DNA from 4 places in the Pedococcus soli genome. Region 2 is predicted to be linked to each of the others. Evidence: predicted binding sites of a transcription regulator. Region 2 holds the regulator's gene; each other region holds the start of a gene.
What was found. Region 2 encodes LexA, which represses DNA repair genes until DNA is damaged. Its sites were predicted from a motif close to TCGAACANNTGTTCGA; they were not measured.
Positions count from the first base shown of each region.

Region 1 (4,428 bases), 600 kb from region 2:
GGCCCTGCGCCGCATCACCGAGGGCGCGGCGATGATCCGCTCCAAGGGTGAGGCCGGCACCGGCGACGTCTCGAACGCCACCACCCACATGCGCAAGCTGCGCGACCAGCTCCGCTGGCTGCACGGCCTCCCCGAGGACGAGCTGTACGTCGCGGCCAAGGAGCTGCAGGCCCCGTACGACCTCGTCAAGGAGGTCGCCGAGGCCGGCAAGCTCCCCGTGGTCCTCTTCACCGCCGGCGGCATCGCCACCCCTGCCGACGCCGCGATGATGATGCAGCTCGGCGCCGAGGGAGTCTTCGTCGGCTCGGGCATCTTCAAGTCCGGCAACCCGGCCCAGCGCGCCGAGGCGATCGTCAAGGCCACCACGTTCTTCGACGACCCCGACGTGATCGCCAAGGTCTCGCGCGGTCTCGGCGAGGCCATGGTCGGCCTCAACGTCGACGAGATCCCCGAGCCGCACCGCCTGGCCGAGCGCGGCTGGTGAAGTCAACCGACGGCGGGGCTCAGGCCCCGCCGTCGGGAAGCGTCATCAGGAGCACCGGGCGGTGGGTGGCCGGCAGCCACGGCGGCCTCGCCTCGCCGACCACCTGCCAGCCGCTGCGTTCGTAGAGCCGCACGGCGTTCTCCGTCTCCTGCACCACGTCGAGCACCGGGGTCCTGCCGCTGTCGCGGATGAACCCCACCGCCGTCGCCAGCAGGGCCGCACCGACACCGCGCCCCGTGACGGCATGGTCGATGAACAGGACCGACACCTCCGCGAGCCCGTCCAGCGGGCGGCCGGTACCGGCGCTCCACACCGTCGCCATGTCACCGGGGACCACCGCTGCCACGGCGACGTGCCCCACGACGGCTCCGTCCAGCTCGGCCACCCAGGACCGCAGCTCGCTCGACCGGTGGAGGAACTCCTCGACGGGCATCGGCAGCGGCCAGCGTTGCGGGTAGTCGCTGTGCTCCCGCTGGGCGGCGAGCACGTCGGCCAGGACGGGCAGGTCCTCGGTGGTCCGTGGACGGATGGTCAGGTCGCCGGTCATGCCCCCACGCTAGGGCCGCACCGGCCGCCCGTAGCATTCGCGTCGTGACAGCCCAGCCCACCATCGGTGTCCTCGCCGTCCAGGGAGACGTCCGCGAGCACCTGCATGCCGTGCAGGAGGCGGGTGCCCACGGCACCACCGTGCGCCGCCCGCGGGAGCTCGCCGAGGTCGACGCCCTCATCATCCCCGGGGGTGAGTCGACGACGATGGACAAGCTGGTCCGCGCGTTCGACCTGCACGAACCCCTGCGCGAGCGGTTGGCGGGGGGCATGCCGGCCTACGGCTCCTGCGCCGGCATGATCATGCTGGCGGACAGGATCGCCGACGCCCGACCCGACCAGCAGACGCTCGGTGGCCTTGACATCACCGTGCGGCGCAACGCGTTCGGGCGACAGGTCGACTCCTTCGAGGAGGACATCCACTTCACCGGTCTCGACGACACCGTGCGCGCCATCTTCATCCGTGCGCCCTGGGTCGAGCAGGCCGGCGAGGCGGTCGAGGTGCTGGCCCGTGTGGAGGACGGACCGGCCGCCGGTAGGATCGTCGCCGTCCGTCAAGGGCCCCTGCTGGCCACCTCCTTCCATCCGGAGGTGAGTGGTGACCACCGGGTCCACGGACTGTTCGTGCAGATCGTGCGTGACTACCTGTTGGAGGGCATGGAATGAGTGGCCACAGTAAGTGGGCGACCACGAAGCACAAGAAGGCTGCCATCGATGCCAAGCGCGGCAAGCTCTTCGCCAAGCTGATCAAGAACATCGAGGTCGCGGCCCGCACCGGTGGTGGTGACGTCACCGGCAACCCGACGCTCTACGACGCCATCCAGAAGGCGAAGAAGACCTCGGTCCCCAACAACAACATCGACAACGCGGTCAAGCGCGGGTCCGGTGCGACGGCGGGTGGGGCCGACTGGGAGACGATCACCTACGAGGGCTACGCCCCCGGTGGTGTCGCCGTCCTCATCGAGTGCCTGACCGACAACCGCAACCGCGCTGCCGCCGAGGTCCGGACCGCGCTCACCCGCAACGGTGGGCAGCTGGCAGAGCCCGGCTCGGTCTCCTACGTCTTCGACCGCAAGGGCGTCGTCGTGGTGCCCAAGGGCGACATGTCCGAGGACGACATCCTCGAGGTCGTGCTGGAGGCCGGCGCCGACGAGGTCAACGACCTCGGCGACTCCTTCCAGATCATCTCCGAGGCGAGCGACTTCGTGGCCGTCCGCAAGGCGGTCCAGGACGCCGGCATCGACTACGACTCCGCCGAGGCTTCCTGGGTGCCGAACCTCCAGGTGCCGCTCGACGCCGACGGTGCCCGCAAGATGATCCGCGTCATCGAGGCCCTCGAGGACTCCGACGACGTGCAGGACGTCTTCGCCAACGGCGACATCAGCGACGAGGTCCTGGCCGAGCTCGACGAGGACGAGGACTGACCCCTCCCGCCCACGGACGCCCCGTCCTCCCCGCGTGTTGCTGCGGGGGAGGCGGGGCGTCGTCCGTGTAGCGTTCACCCGAACACGTGTTCGGATGCCCCGGCCCCGGACGTCACCTCGGAGGGAGCAGTGGAGTGCGCGTACTCGGTGTCGACCCCGGCCTCACGCGATGCGGCCTCGGTGTCGTCGACAGTGGTCGCGGCAACCGGCTGACGATGGTCGCCGTCGGTGTCGTGCGCACCCCCGGGGACCGCGACACGGGGGAGCGGCTCGTCTACCTGCAGGACCAGATGGATGCCTGGTTGGACCGGTTCCAGCCCGATGCCATCGCCCTCGAGCGCGTGTATGCCGCCGACCACGTCCCGACCGTGATGACCACCGCGCAGGCCTCCGCCCTGGCCCTCCTCGCCGCCGCGCGCCGCGGGCTTCCGCTCATCACGCACACACCCACCGAGGTGAAGGCGGCCGTGACCGGTTCCGGCCGGGCTGACAAGGCCCAGGTGACGGCGATGGTCACCCGGATCCTCGAGCTCGAGGTGGCACCCAAGCCCGCTGACGCCGCCGACGCCCTGGCGCTGGCGATCTGCCACCACTGGCGTGGCGGCGGGGACCAGCGGCTCGCCCTGGCCGCGGCGTCCGAGCGGGCCCGGCTCAAGGCGGTCGCGACCCGCGCCGCGGAGGGCTCCGCAGCCGTCCCCGGCACGCAGGCCCGCTCCCGCAGGACGGCGGTGTCACGATGATCGCCTCGGTCCGTGGATCCGTCAGGCACATCGGTCTCGACCGCGTCGTCGTCGAGGTCGGGGGAGTCGGCATGCTGCTGCACACCACGCCGGCCACGGCCTCGGCCCAGCACCTCGGCCGCGAAGCCACCCTGGCGACGACCCTGGTCGTCCGCGAGGACTCGCTCACGCTCTACGGCTTCGCGTCCGACGAGGAGCGCGACATCTTCGAGCAGGTCCAGACCGTCTCCGGCGTGGGGCCCCGGCTGGCCCTGGCGATGCTGTCGGTCCTGGCCCCCGACCGGCTGCGCGCCGCGGTCACCGGAGGCGACCTCGCCACCCTGACCAAGGTCCCCGGCATCGGCAGGAAGGGCGCAGAGCGCATCGTCCTGGAGCTGCGCGACAAGATCGGCCTCCCGTCGGGTGCAGCGGGCGCGACGCCCAGCGCGCCCGTCGCGTCGGGTCCGTCGTGGCGCGACCAGGTGACCGAGGCCCTCACGGGGCTCGGGTACTCCGGCAAGCAGGCCGAGGACGCCGTGTCGTCCGTGGCTGCTGCGGCGCCGGCGTCGCCGAACGTCTCCGAGATGTTGCGCGCCGCCCTGCGCGAGCTGGGGCGGTGACGGGTGATGGCTGACGGCTTCTCCTCCGAGATGTACGAGGACTCCTCCCTCGACGCCACGGCCCGGGTCGTCGACCCCGCCGGCAACACCGATGAGCGCCAGGTCGAGATGGCCCTGCGGCCCCGCCGGCTCAGCGAGTTCACGGGGCAGACGCGGGTACGTGACCAGCTCTCGCTCGTCCTCGAGGCCGCCCGTCGTCGTGGCACCCCGCCCGACCACGTCCTGCTCTCGGGGCCGCCCGGCCTCGGCAAGACCACGCTGGCCATGCTCATCGGCACCGAGCTCGAGCGCCCGATCCGCATCACCAGCGGCCCGGCCATCCAGCACGCGGGCGACCTCGCGGCCGTCCTGTCCTCCCTGACCGAGGGGGAGGTGCTCTTCCTCGACGAGATCCACCGCATGTCCCGTTCGGCCGAGGAGATGCTCTACCTCGCCATGGAGGACTTCCGCGTCGACGTCATCGTCGGCAAGGGACCCGGGGCCACCGCCATCCCGCTCGAGCTGCCGCCGTTCACCGTGGTGGGCGCGACCACCCGAGCCGGGCTGCTCCCGGCGCCCCTGCGCGACCGCTTCGGCTTCACCGGCCACCTCGACTTCTACGCCACCGACGACCTCGTGACGATCCTGCACCGCTC
Region 1 covers NZ_BAAGSF010000006.1:380,920-385,347, reverse strand. The annotation lists gene pdxS (pyridoxal 5'-phosphate synthase lyase subunit PdxS) at 1-484, shown strand, start outside; gene ACYVKF_RS17115 (GNAT family N-acetyltransferase) at 504-1,031, opposite strand; gene pdxT (pyridoxal 5'-phosphate synthase glutaminase subunit PdxT) at 1,076-1,696, shown strand; gene ACYVKF_RS17105 (YebC/PmpR family DNA-binding transcriptional regulator) at 1,693-2,454, shown strand; gene ruvC (crossover junction endodeoxyribonuclease RuvC) at 2,589-3,194, shown strand; gene ruvA (Holliday junction branch migration protein RuvA) at 3,191-3,793, shown strand; gene ruvB (Holliday junction branch migration DNA helicase RuvB) at 3,800-4,428, shown strand, end outside.
Region 1: the regulator LexA is predicted to act here: its motif matches at 2,533-2,548, upstream of ruvC (crossover junction endodeoxyribonuclease RuvC).

Region 2 (4,428 bases):
TCCGGGTGTCGCGCGGCGGGTGCGGCATGATCATGCCGCCCGGCTTGCGGACGTTGACCTCGTAGTCCTCGCACCCGGGGACGACCTTGGCGATGTGGTGGCGGATGGCGCGGTAGTCGTCGCGCATCGCCTTCCACTGCAGGCCGTACCGGTCCCCGAGCGTCGCCTCGGCGATGCGGGTGACGATGTCGACCTCGGACTTGAGCTGGGGGCTGGCCGGCTCCAGCGGGCCGCGCGACGCGTGCACCGAGCACGTGGAGTCCTCGACCGAGATCCACTGGGCCCCGCTGGCCTGGATGTCCTTCTCGGTGCGGCCCTTGGTGGGCAGGATCAGGGCGGTCTCGCCGCAGACGAGGTGGGAGCGGTTGATCTTGGTGGACACCTGCACGGTCATGCGGACCTTGCGCATCGCGGGGATCGCGATGTCGGTGTCCGACACGGCCTGCACGAAGTTGCCGCCGAGCCCCATGAAGAAGTGGACCTTGCCGTCGCGCATGCCACGCAGGGAGTCCACGACGTCGAGGCCGTGCTCACGCGGCGGGTCGAAGCCGAACTCCTTCTGGAGCGCGTCGAGGAACGTCGCCGGGGGCCGCTCCCAGATGCCCATGGTGCGGTCGCCCTGGACGTTCGAGTGGCCGCGGACGGGAAGGAGGCCCGCCCCCTCACGGCCGATGTTGCCCTGTGCGAGGGCGAGGTTGACGACCTCCTTGATGGTGGCGACCCCGTTGCGGTGCTGGGTCAGGCCCATCGCCCAGCAGTAGACCGTCCGGGTCGACCCGCGCAGCATCTCGGCAGCCTGGGTGATGAGCTCACGGGACAGCCCGGTGACCTCGACGACCTGGTCCCAGTCGACGGCGCGGACGTGGTCGCGCCACTGCTCGAACCCCGTCGAGTGGGTGGCGATGAACTCGTGGTCGAGCGCGTCCCACTCGACGAGCAGCGACCCGATCGCCTGGAACAGCGCGAGGTCGCCGTTGACCTTCACCGGCAGGTGCAGGTCGGCCATCGCCGTGCCGTGGCCGACGACGCCCTTGGGCTTCTGCGGGTTCTTGAACCGCACGAGCCCTGCCTCGCGCAGCGGGTTGATCGAGATGATCTTGGCGCCGTTCGCCTTGGCGATCTCGAGGGCGGACAGCATTCGCGGGTGGTTCGTGCCGGGGTTCTGGCCGGCGATGACGATGACCGAGGCCGTGTGCACGTCGTCGAGGGTGACGCTGGCCTTGCCGATGCCGATGGACTCCTGCAGCGCGATGCTCGTGGACTCGTGGCACATGTTCGAGCAGTCCGGCAGGTTGTTGGTGCCGAACGCGCGGACGAACAGCTGGTACGCGAACGCCGACTCGTTGGAGGCGCGGCCCGAGGTGTAGAAGGTCGCCTCGTCCGGACTCGCGAGCGAGCGCAGCTCGGCGCCGATGAGGTCGAACGCCTCGTCCCACTCGATCGGCTCGTAGTGCGTCCCGCCCGGACGCTTGACCATCGGGTGGGTGATGCGGCCCTGCTGGCCGAGCCAGTGCTCGGTGTGGGCGTCGAGCTCGGCGATGCTGTGCTGGGCGAAGAACTCGGGGGTGGCCCGGTCGCGGGTGGCCTCCTCGGCGACCGCCTTGGCACCGTTCTCGCAGAACTCGGCCGTGTGCCGGTGACCGGGATCGGGGTCCGGCCAGGCGCAGCTCATGCAGTCGAAGCCCTCGGCCTGGTTGAGCTTGAGGAGCGTCTGGGCCGTCCGCTTGAGGCCCATGTGGTCGATGGAGCGCTTCATCGACACCGCCACCGCCGTCGGACCGGCGGCGTGGTCCTCCTGGCCCTTGACCACCAGGTCGGCCTCGGAGTAGTCGCTCTCGTCGTGCTTGCCCATGCGTGAACCTCGTTCTCCGGGTGCCTGGCGTTGCCGGGCGCGTGCCGCGCGGGCCCCGGTCCGGAACCTGCGCCTTCACCCCGAACGTACCCAGTCCCACCCGAACCATGCGCGCCCGGGATGCCCGATCCCCGGTGACCACCCGTGTGCCGCCGCGGGGGTCGGTCCACGGCGGCACACGGGGGAGCTGGGGGAGGGCGGCCGGGGCGCGGCCTCGGTAGCGCTCGGCAGGGCTCGGTAGAGCTCAGTCGGCCCGGACTCGGCTGGGTGGGTCCGGGCGCGGCTCAGACTCGGCGCAGGACCGCCGTGACCTTGCCGAGGATCGTGGCGTGGTCGCCGTCGATCGGCTCGAACGCGTCGTTGTGCGGCATGAGCCAGACCTTGCCGTCCTTGCGCTTGAACGTCTTGACGGTCGCCTCGTTGTCGAGCATCGCCGCGACGATGTCGCCGTTGTCGGCGGTCGGCTGCTGGCGCACGACCACCCAGTCGCCGTCGCAGATGGCGGCGTCGATCATCGACTCGCCGACGACCTGGAGCAGGAAGAGCTGCCCCTCGCCCACGATCTGCCGGGGCAGCGGGAAGACGTCCTCGACGGTCTCCTCGGCGAGGATCGGCACACCGGCGGCGATCCGGCCGAGCACCGGGACGTACGACGCCTCGGGACGCCGGTCGTTCATCCCCGTCTCGTCGAACACCGCCGTCTCGTCCTCGACGCTCGCCCCACCGCGGTAGCCGCGCATGTCGGCCGTCGAGTCGGGGGAGACGACCTCGATCGCGCGAGGGCGGTTGGGGTCGCGGCGCAGGAAGCCCTTGCGCTCCAGGGTGGACAGCTGGTGGGCCACCGAGCTGGGGGAGGTGAGACCGACGGCCTCACCGATCTCGCGCAGGCTCGGGGGGTACCCGCGGCGGTCCACCGAGTTGCGGATCACCTCGAGGACCCGGCGCTGGCGGACGGTCAGACCGTCACCCCGATCGCGGTCGGGGAGCTCCTTGACGTTGTCCTCGCTCATGCCGTTTCCTCGTTTCCGCAGGTCAGGTGGCGTATGCCGCCGTGCTCAGTGCTGTGACGGGTGGGACTGTCAGTGGCCTCTGGTGTGCTGTGAGGCATGAACACAGCGTATGGCGTTCGAACGTCAGTGCCAAACATGTGTTCGAGGCGTGTCTTGAGAAGTTCGAACATGCGTGCTAGAAATCAGCCTAGAGGAACTTCGTACAACCGTTCGAAGGGCTTCGGCCACCTGACCACCACGGAGGACCAGATGAGTGCAGCAGTTGCTTGGGACGTCGCCCCCGCCCCCGTGCGGATGCCCGTTCGGCCCGTGCGCCCGCAGCTCGTCTCGGTGCCCACCGGTGAGGACGTCGTCATCCGTCCGGCGGCGCCGTTGCGGCTGACCCGCGCCGGCCGCCTGGCGATCACCGTGTCCGTGGCCATCACGGCGGTGGTCCTCGCGATCAGCCTGCTCTCGGGGGGCGCGTCCGCAGCGGTCATCGACCACTCGACGACGGTCCAGTCCGGTCAGACCCTCTCCGAGGTCGCGTCGGCCCAGCTGCCGCAGCTGCCGGTCACCGAGGCCGTCGCCCGCATCCAGGTCGCCAACGACCTGACGGGGTCCAACGTCCACGCCGGGCAGACGCTGCTCATCCCGGCCGCCGGCTGAGCGAGGTCACCCCACCCATCACCCGGCATCGGGCGGCGCGGAGAGATCTCCGTGTGAGGGGCGCTCAGGGTTTCGGCGTGATCTTCGGTAGGGCCTTCACGGCCTTGATGTGTCGGTACTTCAACGCCCCGGTGGTGGTGGCGCGGCTGAGGGCGACGTGGTCGACGAGGACCGGTTCACTCAGCTCGGCGATCGGCATCGAGGTCGAGTAGTAGGCGATCCCGCCCCTCATCCGGTACACGACGCCCTTGGTCGTCCGGAGCATCGTCGTGTCGGCAGGCACCGCTCGCAGGCGGTTGTAGGCGCCGCCGTCACCGGCCCGGTCGATGGCCACCTGGTCGACGATCGTCGTGGCCTTGCTTCCGCCGACGTTCGCCCATGCCGAGACGTGGATCGGGGCGCCGCCGGCCATCCGGTAGATCTCCGCCCGCTGCGCGCCCTTGATGAACGTCCCGTCGGGGATGGTGGCCGGCAGGGTGGCGAGGGCGCTGGCCGAGACGGCCATCGTGGCCTTGGCACCGCCGAATGCTGCCCACGTGCTCACGTAGACCGGTGTGGTCCCGACCAGCCGGTAGATCTGCCCGTTCTCCCGGACCTTGAGGAAGCTCCCGGATGCCGGTGGCTGGTAGGGCTGGTCCTTGAAGTGCAGGAAGTTGCTGGGCCAGTTCGCGTCGCCGCGCGGGATGGTCATCCGGGAGGAGTAGCCAGTCCAGGCCGAGTCCGACACGACGATGTAGGAGCTCGTGACCTCTTCCACGTACCCCACGTGGCCGTTGCCGGGCGCGTAGTGGCTGCCGTAGTTCCACTGGGCGATCGCCCCGGTCTTGGCCGTCTGGTCGACCTTGATGCCGCGGTTGCGGGCGCTGGTGGCCCAGCTGCCGCCGCTGCCCATGGCGCTCTGCTGCTTCACCCCGTTCT
Region 2 covers NZ_BAAGSF010000006.1:982,036-986,463, reverse strand. The annotation lists gene ACYVKF_RS19880 (FdhF/YdeP family oxidoreductase) at 1-1,852, opposite strand, end outside; gene lexA (transcriptional repressor LexA) at 2,137-2,862, opposite strand; gene ACYVKF_RS19870 (LysM peptidoglycan-binding domain-containing protein) at 3,112-3,510, shown strand; gene ACYVKF_RS19865 (CHAP domain-containing protein) at 3,575-4,428, opposite strand, start outside.

Region 3 (4,428 bases), 760 kb from region 2:
CGGCGTCGACCCGGACAAGCGCTCGGTCGTCTTCGTCGGGCGCATCACCCGGCAGAAGGGGCTCCCCTATCTCCTGCGTGCAGCCGCGCAGCTGCCCCCCGACGTGCAGCTCGTGCTGTGTGCCGGTGCGCCGGACACGCCGGAGATCCTGGCCGAGGTCGAAGGCCTCATGGACGAGCTCAAGGCCACCCGCGAAGGCGTCGTGTGGATCGCGGAGATGCTGCCGCGCGCCGAGGTGATCGCGCTCCTGTCGGCGGCAACGGTGTTCGCGTGCCCCTCGATCTACGAACCGCTCGGCATCGTCAACCTCGAAGCGATGGCGTGCGAGCTCGCCGTCGTCGCGACGGCGACCGGGGGGATCCCGGAGGTGGTGGTCCACGGTGAGACGGGCTGGCTGGTGCCGATCGAACAGCACCAGGACGGCAGCGGCATCCCGCTCGACCCGCAGAAGTTCGTCGACGACCTCGCCGCCGCCCTCACCGAGGCCGTGAGCGACCTTTCTCGCGCCGAGCAGATGGGCCTGGCCGGCCGCAAGCGTGCGGTGGAGTCCTTCTCGTGGGCCAGCATCGGCGAGCAGACGCTGCGCGTCTACGAGGACGTCCTCGCCCGCCGAGCCGCCACCGACTGAGGTCGCGCGGATGTGCTGGTACCAGTTTCCGACCTTGCGTGGACCCGTCCCGCACCAGGCTCGAATCGTGGCCGATCTGCGCAAGTACTCAGTGGTCGAGCGTGAGCGTGGATACCTCCTGGCGCGGCTTCCGGAGGGCGTCACGGTGACCAAGGACATCGTTGACCGGTACCTGACGGGCACTCGACTGCGGCTGCGCGAGGTGCGTGAGGATGACATCGTCGTCACCCGCAAGCTGTGACACAAGGTCCGACTCAGTGACGGACCTGCTGCGATCGCCTGCACCAACTTCTACCTGGACGACCAGGAGTGGGCGGCCCTCGCTTCGCTGCCGCGTAGGACGCTCCACAAGAAGCGGCACGTGGTCACACGGGACGGTTGGTGTGTTGCGATCGACGAGCACGACGACGGCAGCCTCGTCGCCGAGATCGACGATGGCGACGAACCGTCCGATGAGGTACCCCATCGGCTCGACGTCGTTCGCGACGTCACCGAGGACGAAGCCCGGACCGGGTCGGGCGTCGCCCGCGGTTGACATCGCCCCGCGGTCACTTCAGTGGTTGCCCCAGTTGGTGCGGATGAGGCCGCGGTCGGGGTTGTCGGGGTCGTTGAGCCAGGAGATGGTCTGCGCTGCTGGTGGTGGGGCGAGGCTGAGCCCGGGTGGGGGTGGTGTGCCGTGGGTGGCCTCGTGGTCGGAGGTGAGGGCGAGGTCGTTCCAGCTGATGGGTCCGCCGCTGGGTGGTTGGTAGGTGCCTGCGGGGACGGGTGGGTCGCCGTCTGGTGGTGGTGCGGTCTCGTGGGGTCGGGGTGGTCTGATGGGGAGCCCGTACCGGTTGGTGACGGTCAGGCCGTCGGGGACGGTGGGGTCGCCGGTGATGGTGTAGTCGCCGCGGTCGATGCCGTCGTGGTGGGTGGTGCAGAGGCTGATCTGGTTGTCGGTGTCCGTGGCTCCGCCGTCGGCCCATGCCTGGAGGTGGTGGACCTCGACGAACCCGGTGGTGGGGCAGCCGGGGAACCGGCAGCCGCGGTCGCGGTCGGTGATGAGGCGGCGGGTGCGGTGGGGCAGGATCCGCATGGCCCGCCCGACGGACACCGGTCGCCCTTCGGTTTCCCAGACCGGTTGGACCTGCCCGTCGCTGATGAACCGGCCGAGCAGGCGCAAGGGGATGGCGTGCCCGCCGTTGACCCAGGCGCCGGTCGTGTCGAGGTGCAGGTAGACCCGGTAGTGCGCCGACCTGCTGGTGGAGGTGACCGCCGCGAGGGAGCGGGTGGCCATCTCCTCGAGGGCGTCGGCGTAGGTCGGCAACCCGGCGTAGCGGTCGTCGACGGGGGCAGCCCGGCCAGTCCGGGTGGGGTCGCTGGCGTCACCGCTGTCGGTGTCGCGGCGGCGCAGGAACAGTGCGTCCTTGGCTTCCTTGACGGCTTGTTCGACCAGCGCGCCGATGGTCGCGGGGGCGGAGTAGCGCAGCTGGAATCGGCCGTCGGCGTCGTAGGACATGGCCAGGTCGGGCTTGGCGCAGGCACGCCGCTCAGCGGCCGACTCTGCCTCGTCCGCGGCCTCCCCTGTCTCAGCCATCGGTTCCGGGGCGGCGAAGGCGTGGCGGGCGACGGCTCGGCGGAGTTGGGTGACGGTCGCGTTGCGGGCGAACTGGGTGACCGAGGCCTGGTGGGTGACCGGGACGTGGCGGGCCAGGACGGCGACCTGGTCCAGGGACATCTCCCCGGCCTCCAACGCCACAGCTGCGTCCGTGAGCTCGGTGCGTCGCCGGGCGACGGCGACGATGTCAGCGGCGTGGGCATGCGAGAGGCCGGCGCGGACGACGAGGTAGTGCTCGGGTGACTTGAACCCGCCTTCGCCCCAGTGCCGGTCGGTCATGACCTCGTCGATGATGTCGACCAGCTCGGCCTGGGCGCGGTTCAACCGCCCCGCAACGGCAGCGGTCCGCTGCCACAATGCTTGGTTCCGCACGCCCCAGCCACCGTCCGGAGCGGTGTCCGGGGCCGTGGCGAGTGGGCTGGTCGACATACCTCTATCGCACAGGTGTTCGAAGATGGTGGAAGAGTTCTCCACACCCAAGAGATACGAATTCGCTGACAGCAGAACCTGATTCGCCATCCAGTCAACGCGCACCTTCGGCCGTCGAACGTGGCGGGCGAGCCCGCCCGGAGGAGTGTCCTCCTAAGCCGGTCGCCAGCCGGCCAGCACGGCGCACGCGGCGTTCGTGGCGTCGGCCAGCGCGTGGTCGGCCGCCCGCTGCAACCTGAGCAGCAGCGAGTGCCGGGACGCTGCCGTGGCGGCGTTCAACGCCCCGTCACCGGTCTCGATGGCGACGTCGACGACGTGGCCCACCGTCCCGGCGAGGGCGATCACCTGAGCCGCTCGTCCCGGGAGCCCGCCGGGCAGGCCCCACCGCCCACCGAGCGCGGCATCGGCCATCTCCCGCGCTGCCGACCGGGCGAACGGCTGTCCCCCGAGGGCGTCGAGGTGCTCTGTGGCCACCCGCAGATCCTCGCGCAGGTGCCGCTCGAGCTGCGACGCCTCGAGCGCCTCGATGCGGTGGCGGGGGACCGGTTCGGAGTCGTATGCGGTCCAGTCCACCCGGGTGCCCACGTCCAGCCCACCGCGGGCGTCGTCCCCGAACGACGAGATCGACGGCACCAGCATCCCGCCGAGGGCTGGGACGAACACCGCCTCCCCTCCGCCTGCGGCGGCGCCCAGGGCGTCGGCCGACGCGCGGGGGAGTCCGGCGAGGTCGCCCGGAGCGGGCAGGGAGACGAGGAGCGCCTGCTCGCCGAGGTCGCGCCATACGGACAGGCGGTCGAGGTCGCCGTCGACGTGGTCGATGTCGGGCAGGGCCCGCCGCACCGCGTCCTCCAAGGGCGAGCCGGTCGCCCACGCGTGCGTGGTCCACAGCGAAAGGCGCACGGAGGCAGGGAGTTCGGGCACCCGATCATGCTAAGCCGATAGGGTCCGGTGCCATGAGTGACGTCCTTGAGTTCGCCGGGGTGAGTGTGGTCCGCGGCCACACGACCCTTCTCGACGACCTCACGTGGGAGGTCGAGGAGGGCCAGCGCTGGGTCGTCCTCGGGCCGAACGGCGCGGGCAAGACCACGTTGCTGCAGCTGGCCTCGGGCCGGATGCACCCCACGCGCGGCGTCGCCGGCGTCCTGGGCGAGGTGCTGGGCGCCGTCGACGTCTTCGAGCTCCGACCCCGGATCGGCCTGGCCTCCGCCGCCCTGGCCGAACGCATCCCCAACGACGAGGTCGTGCACAACGTCGTCGTGACCGCCTCGTACGGCGTGGTCGGGCGGTGGCGCGAGACGTACGAGAACTTCGACCACGCCCGGGCCTTCGAGCTCCTCCAGGCCCTCGGCGCCGACCACCTCGCCGACCGGACGTACGGCACGTTGTCGGAGGGTGAGCGCAAGCGGGTGCAGATCGCGCGCGCCCTGATGACCGACCCCGAGCTGATGCTCCTCGACGAGCCCGCGGCCGGTCTCGACCTCGGCGGTCGCGAGGACCTGGTCCGCCGGCTCGGCGAGCTGGCGGGCGACGTCGACGCCCCCGCGCTGGTGCTGGTGACCCACCACGTCGAGGAGATCCCCCCGAACTTCACCGACGTGCTGCTCCTGCGCGAGGGCCGGATCGTCGCGCAGGGCCCGGTCGAGATCACCCTGACCGAGGAGAACCTGTCGGCCACCTTCGGGATGCCGCTGGAGCTGGAGCGTCGCGGGGAGCGCTGGTCGGCCCGGCTCAAGGTCGCCGCAGGAACGACTGGGGCATCCCCCTCGTCCTAGAG
Region 3 covers NZ_BAAGSF010000006.1:219,085-223,512, forward strand. The annotation lists gene glgA (glycogen synthase) at 1-628, shown strand, start outside; gene ACYVKF_RS16295 (hypothetical protein) at 696-869, shown strand; gene ACYVKF_RS16300 (hypothetical protein) at 990-1,163, shown strand; gene ACYVKF_RS16305 (HNH endonuclease signature motif containing protein) at 1,182-2,654, opposite strand; gene ACYVKF_RS16310 (hypothetical protein) at 2,808-3,575, opposite strand; gene ACYVKF_RS16315 (ABC transporter ATP-binding protein) at 3,608-4,426, shown strand.
Region 3: the regulator LexA is predicted to act here: its motif matches at 2,662-2,677, upstream of ACYVKF_RS16305 (HNH endonuclease signature motif containing protein).

Region 4 (4,428 bases), 130 kb from region 2:
CTGAAGAACGCGAAGGCGATGAGCTGGCAGACGGTCCAGTCCACGAGGACGCCGACCAGGCGGCGTCCGAACCGGCCGAGCGAGCCCGCGCCGTCGCGCGGCATACCGAGGCGCTCCCCCGGGTATGCCGAGGGGGCGCCTGAGCGCGAACCCGGCCCTTCGAGCCAGGACCCGATGTCCTTGCGGTCGACCACACCGAAAGTCTATGCGCCCACCCGGTAGCAGGCGCAGGGGGTGTAACACCCACGAAACATTCGGGTCATGGCCGGGCAACCTCGACCCGTTAGGGTCGACGACGACAGCGTTTCAGTCATGGGCGGATCCCCTCCGTCCCACCAACAGGAGGCCCCAATTTGTTCAGCAATGCTGACGAGGTCCTGAAGTTCATCAAGGACGAGGACGTCAAGTTCGTCGACGTGCGCTTCTGCGACCTGCCGGGCGTGATGCAGCACTTCAACGTGCCCGCCAAGAGCCTGGACGCGGACTTCTTCAAGGAGGGCCAGATGTTCGACGGGTCCTCGATCCGCGGGTTCCAGGCCATCCACGAGTCCGACATGAAGCTGGTCCCGGACCCGACGAGCGCGTACCTCGACCCGTTCCGCAAGGAAAAGACGCTCATCCTCAACTTCTCCATCGTCGACCCGTTCACCGGCGAGGAGTACTCCCGCGACCCGCGCAACATCGCCGCGAAGGCTGAGGCCTACCTCAAGTCGACCGGCATCGCGGACACCGCGTACTTCGGCGCCGAGGCCGAGTTCTACGTCTTCGACGACGTGCGCTTCGAGACCAAGCAGAACGCCAGCTACTACTACATCAACTCCATCGAGGCCGCGTGGAACACCGGTCGCGAGGAGGAGGGTGGCAACAAGGGGTACAAGACCCGCTACAAGGGCGGCTACTTCCCCGTTCCCCCGACCGACCACTTCGCCGACATGCGCGACGAGATGTCGCTCGCGCTCGAGGAGGCGGGCCTGTCGGTCGAGCGCGCCCACCACGAGGTCGGCACCGCCGGACAGCAGGAGATCAACTACCGCTTCAACACGCTGAAGCAGGCCGCCGACGACGTGCTGAAGTTCAAGTACATCGTCAAGAACGTCGCCTGGGAGGGCGGCAAGACGGTCACCTTCATGCCGAAGCCGATCTTCGGTGACAACGGCTCGGGCATGCACTCGCACCAGTCGCTCTGGAAGGACGGCGAGCCCCTCTTCTACGACGAGCGCGGCTACGGCGGCCTGTCGGACCTGGCCCGCTGGTACATCGGTGGCCTGCTCAAGCACGCCCCGGCGCTGCTCGCGTTCACGAACCCGACGGTGAACTCCTACCACCGCCTGGTCCCCGGCTACGAGGCCCCGGTCAACCTGGTCTACTCGGCCCGTAACCGCTCGGCCTGCATCCGCATCCCGATCACCGGTGACAACCCGAAGGCCAAGCGCGTCGAGTTCCGCGTGCCGGACCCGTCGGCCAACCCGTACCTCGCGTTCTCCGCGATGCTGATGGCCGGCCTGGACGGCATCAAGAACCGCATCGAGCCCCCGGAGCCGGTGGACAAGGACCTCTACGAGCTCCCGCCCGAGGAGCACGACGCCATCGAGCAGGTCCCCGGCTCGCTGCCGGCCGTCCTGGACGCGCTGGAGGCAGACCACGAGTTCCTGCTCGAGGGTGACGTGTTCACCAAGGACCTCATCGAGACCTGGGTCGAGTGGAAGCGCAAGAACGAGGTCGACCCGATCCGCTTCCGCCCGCACCCGCACGAGTTCGAGATGTACTTCGACATCTGAGCGAGCCTGCGAGCCAGATGTCGAACGAAAGCGCAGGGACATCTGAGCGAGCCTGCGAGCCAGATGTCGAACGAAAGCCCAGGGACATCTGAGCGAGCCTGCAGCCGAACCACCTTCGCGAACGCGGACCCCACCTCGGGGTCCGCGTTCGTCGTGTGTGCCGGGTCAGCTCGTCACCGATCCGGCATCGATCGACGAATTCGGTTCTGCTCACGGCGAATTCGCTCCTGAACCCCTTCCCCAACTGTTCGAACACGTGTACGATAGAGGTATGTCGGTCAGCCCGCTCACCGCCGACCCGGACACCGATCCGGACGGTGGCTGGGGCGTGCGGAACCAAGCGTTGTGGGAGCGGACCGCTGCCGTTGCGGGTCGGTTGAACCGCGCGCAGGCCGAGCTGGTCGACATCATCGACGAGGTCATGACCGACCGGCACTGGGGCGAGGGTGGGTTCAAGTCACCTGAGCACTACCTCGTCGTCCGCGCCGGCCTGTCCCATGCCCACGCCGCTGACATCGTCGCCGTGGCCAGGCGACGCACCGAGCTCACCGACGCAGCTGTGGCGCTGGAGGCCGGGGAGCTGTCCCTGGACCAGGTCGCCGTCCTGGCCCGCCACGTCCCCGTCACCCACCAGGCCTCGGTCACCCAGTTCGCCCGGAACGCGACGGTGACCCAGTTGCGCCGAGCCGTGGCCCGCCACGCGTTCGCCGCCCCCGCACCGGCCGCACACGCCGCCCAAGGCACCGATGCAGCGGGCAGCGATCTGCCCGTCGAGCCGCACACGCTGGGGTTCGGCGACCTGGACGCCGCCGCCCTGCCGTCCACCGCCTTCGAGTCGGCCGCCGAGCAGCGCGCCTGCGCCAAGCCCGACCTGGCCATGTCCTACGACGCCGACGGCCGGTTCCAGCTGCGCTACTCCGCCCCCGCCACCATCGGCGCGCTGGTCGAACAGGCCGTCAAGGAAGCCAAGGACGCCCTGTTCCTGCGCCACAAGGCCGCCAGCACGGCCAACGCGGAAGCGACCGCGATCTCCACCCCGGCGGCTGGCGAGTCCCGTCATGCCGGCGCCGAAGTCGACGACCGCTACGCGGGCTTGCCGAGCTACGCCGACGCCCTCGAGGAGATGGCCACCCGATCACTTGCCTCGGTCACCTCCACCAGCCGGTCGGCGCACTACCGGGTCTACCTGCACCTCGACACCGACGGCGCCTGGGTCAACGGCGGGCACGCCATCCCCATGCGCCTGCTCGGCCGGTTCATCAGCGACGGCACCGTCCAACCCGTCTGGGAAACCGAAGGACGCCCGGTGTCCGTCGGGCGAGCGATGCGGATCCTGCCCCACCGCACCCGCCGCCTCATCACCGACCGCGACCGAGGCTGCCGATTCCCCGGCTGCCCCACCACCGGGTTCGTCGAGATCCACCACCTCCAGGCATGGGCCGACGGCGGCCCCACGAACACCGACAACCAGATCAGCCTCTGCACCACCCACCACGACGGCATCGACCGCGGCGACTACACCATCACCGGCGACCCCACCCACCCCGACGGACTCACCGTCACCAACCGGTACGGGCTACCCATCCGACCACCCCGACCCCACGAGACCGCCCCACCACCAGGCGGTGACCCACCCGTCCCCGCAGGCACCTACCAACCACCCAGCGGCGGACCCACCACCTGGAACGACCTCGCCCTCCCCTCCGACCACGAGCTCACCCACGGCACGCCACCCGGCAACACCGTTGGCTCCATCCCGAGCCCGAGAAGAACGCGCTCACGGACCAGCGGCCGCAGGACGAAGTCACACGGAACAGGACTCGTGATCGTCTCCGACGGACTCATCCCCTGGGAGACCGACCCACCCACGACACCCGGAGAACGCCCCTGGTCCACGCCCTGAGTACCGGGGCCCCATCCGTCGGGGCGCACGAGGCAGCACGCCGACGGGCGAGCGCACGGATCGTGATGCGGACCCCGACACCTGGGGTGCCGGATCGCTGGCCTATTCGGACGCGAAGTGTCCGCAACCGTCGATACCGTGCGGGCATGGCCATCGCCCGATACCCCAGCATCGTCCTCGACTGCCCCGACGCCGCGACGCTCGCCGCCTTCTACGGCACCCTCCTCGACTGGAAGGTGACCGACTCGGACGGCTGGTTCGAGGTGCGGGCGGAGTACGGGCAGTGCATCTGCTTCCAGACGGTCGAGAACTACCGCGCGCCGATCTGGCCCGGTCAGGACGTGCCGCAGCAGATGCACCTCGACGTGGTGGTCGACGACCTCGACGTGGCCGAGGCCGAAGTGCTCGAGATCGGCGCGACGAAGCACGAGCACCAGCCGGGCACGACGTTCCGGGTGTTCCTCGACCCGGCCGGTCACCCCTTCTGTCTCTGCCTCAGCTGAGCCACCCGACCCCGACGCCCGTCCTCGGACGCTCGGCCACGGATGCCCGACGCTCGACGCACAAGCCCGCCCCCGGACGCCCGGGACAGCCCGTCAGCCCGTCAGCCCGAACGCCGCGCGGAGCAGCACCTCGTCCCGCGACGACGGCCCCACGAGCAGCTCGAACCCGCCGGGCTCGACGACCCTGCGACCCGAGGCGTCCACGATCGAGCAGGCCGACACCGGCACCGCCACGTCCACCGTC
Region 4 covers NZ_BAAGSF010000006.1:848,713-853,140, forward strand. The annotation lists gene ACYVKF_RS19315 (RDD family protein) at 1-194, opposite strand, end outside; gene glnA (type I glutamate--ammonia ligase) at 354-1,778, shown strand; gene ACYVKF_RS19325 (HNH endonuclease signature motif containing protein) at 2,050-3,681, shown strand; gene ACYVKF_RS19330 (VOC family protein) at 3,828-4,184, shown strand; gene ACYVKF_RS19335 (exo-beta-d-1,3/1,6-glucosidase) at 4,278-4,428, opposite strand, start outside.
Region 4: the regulator LexA is predicted to act here: its motif matches at 2,027-2,042, upstream of ACYVKF_RS19325 (HNH endonuclease signature motif containing protein).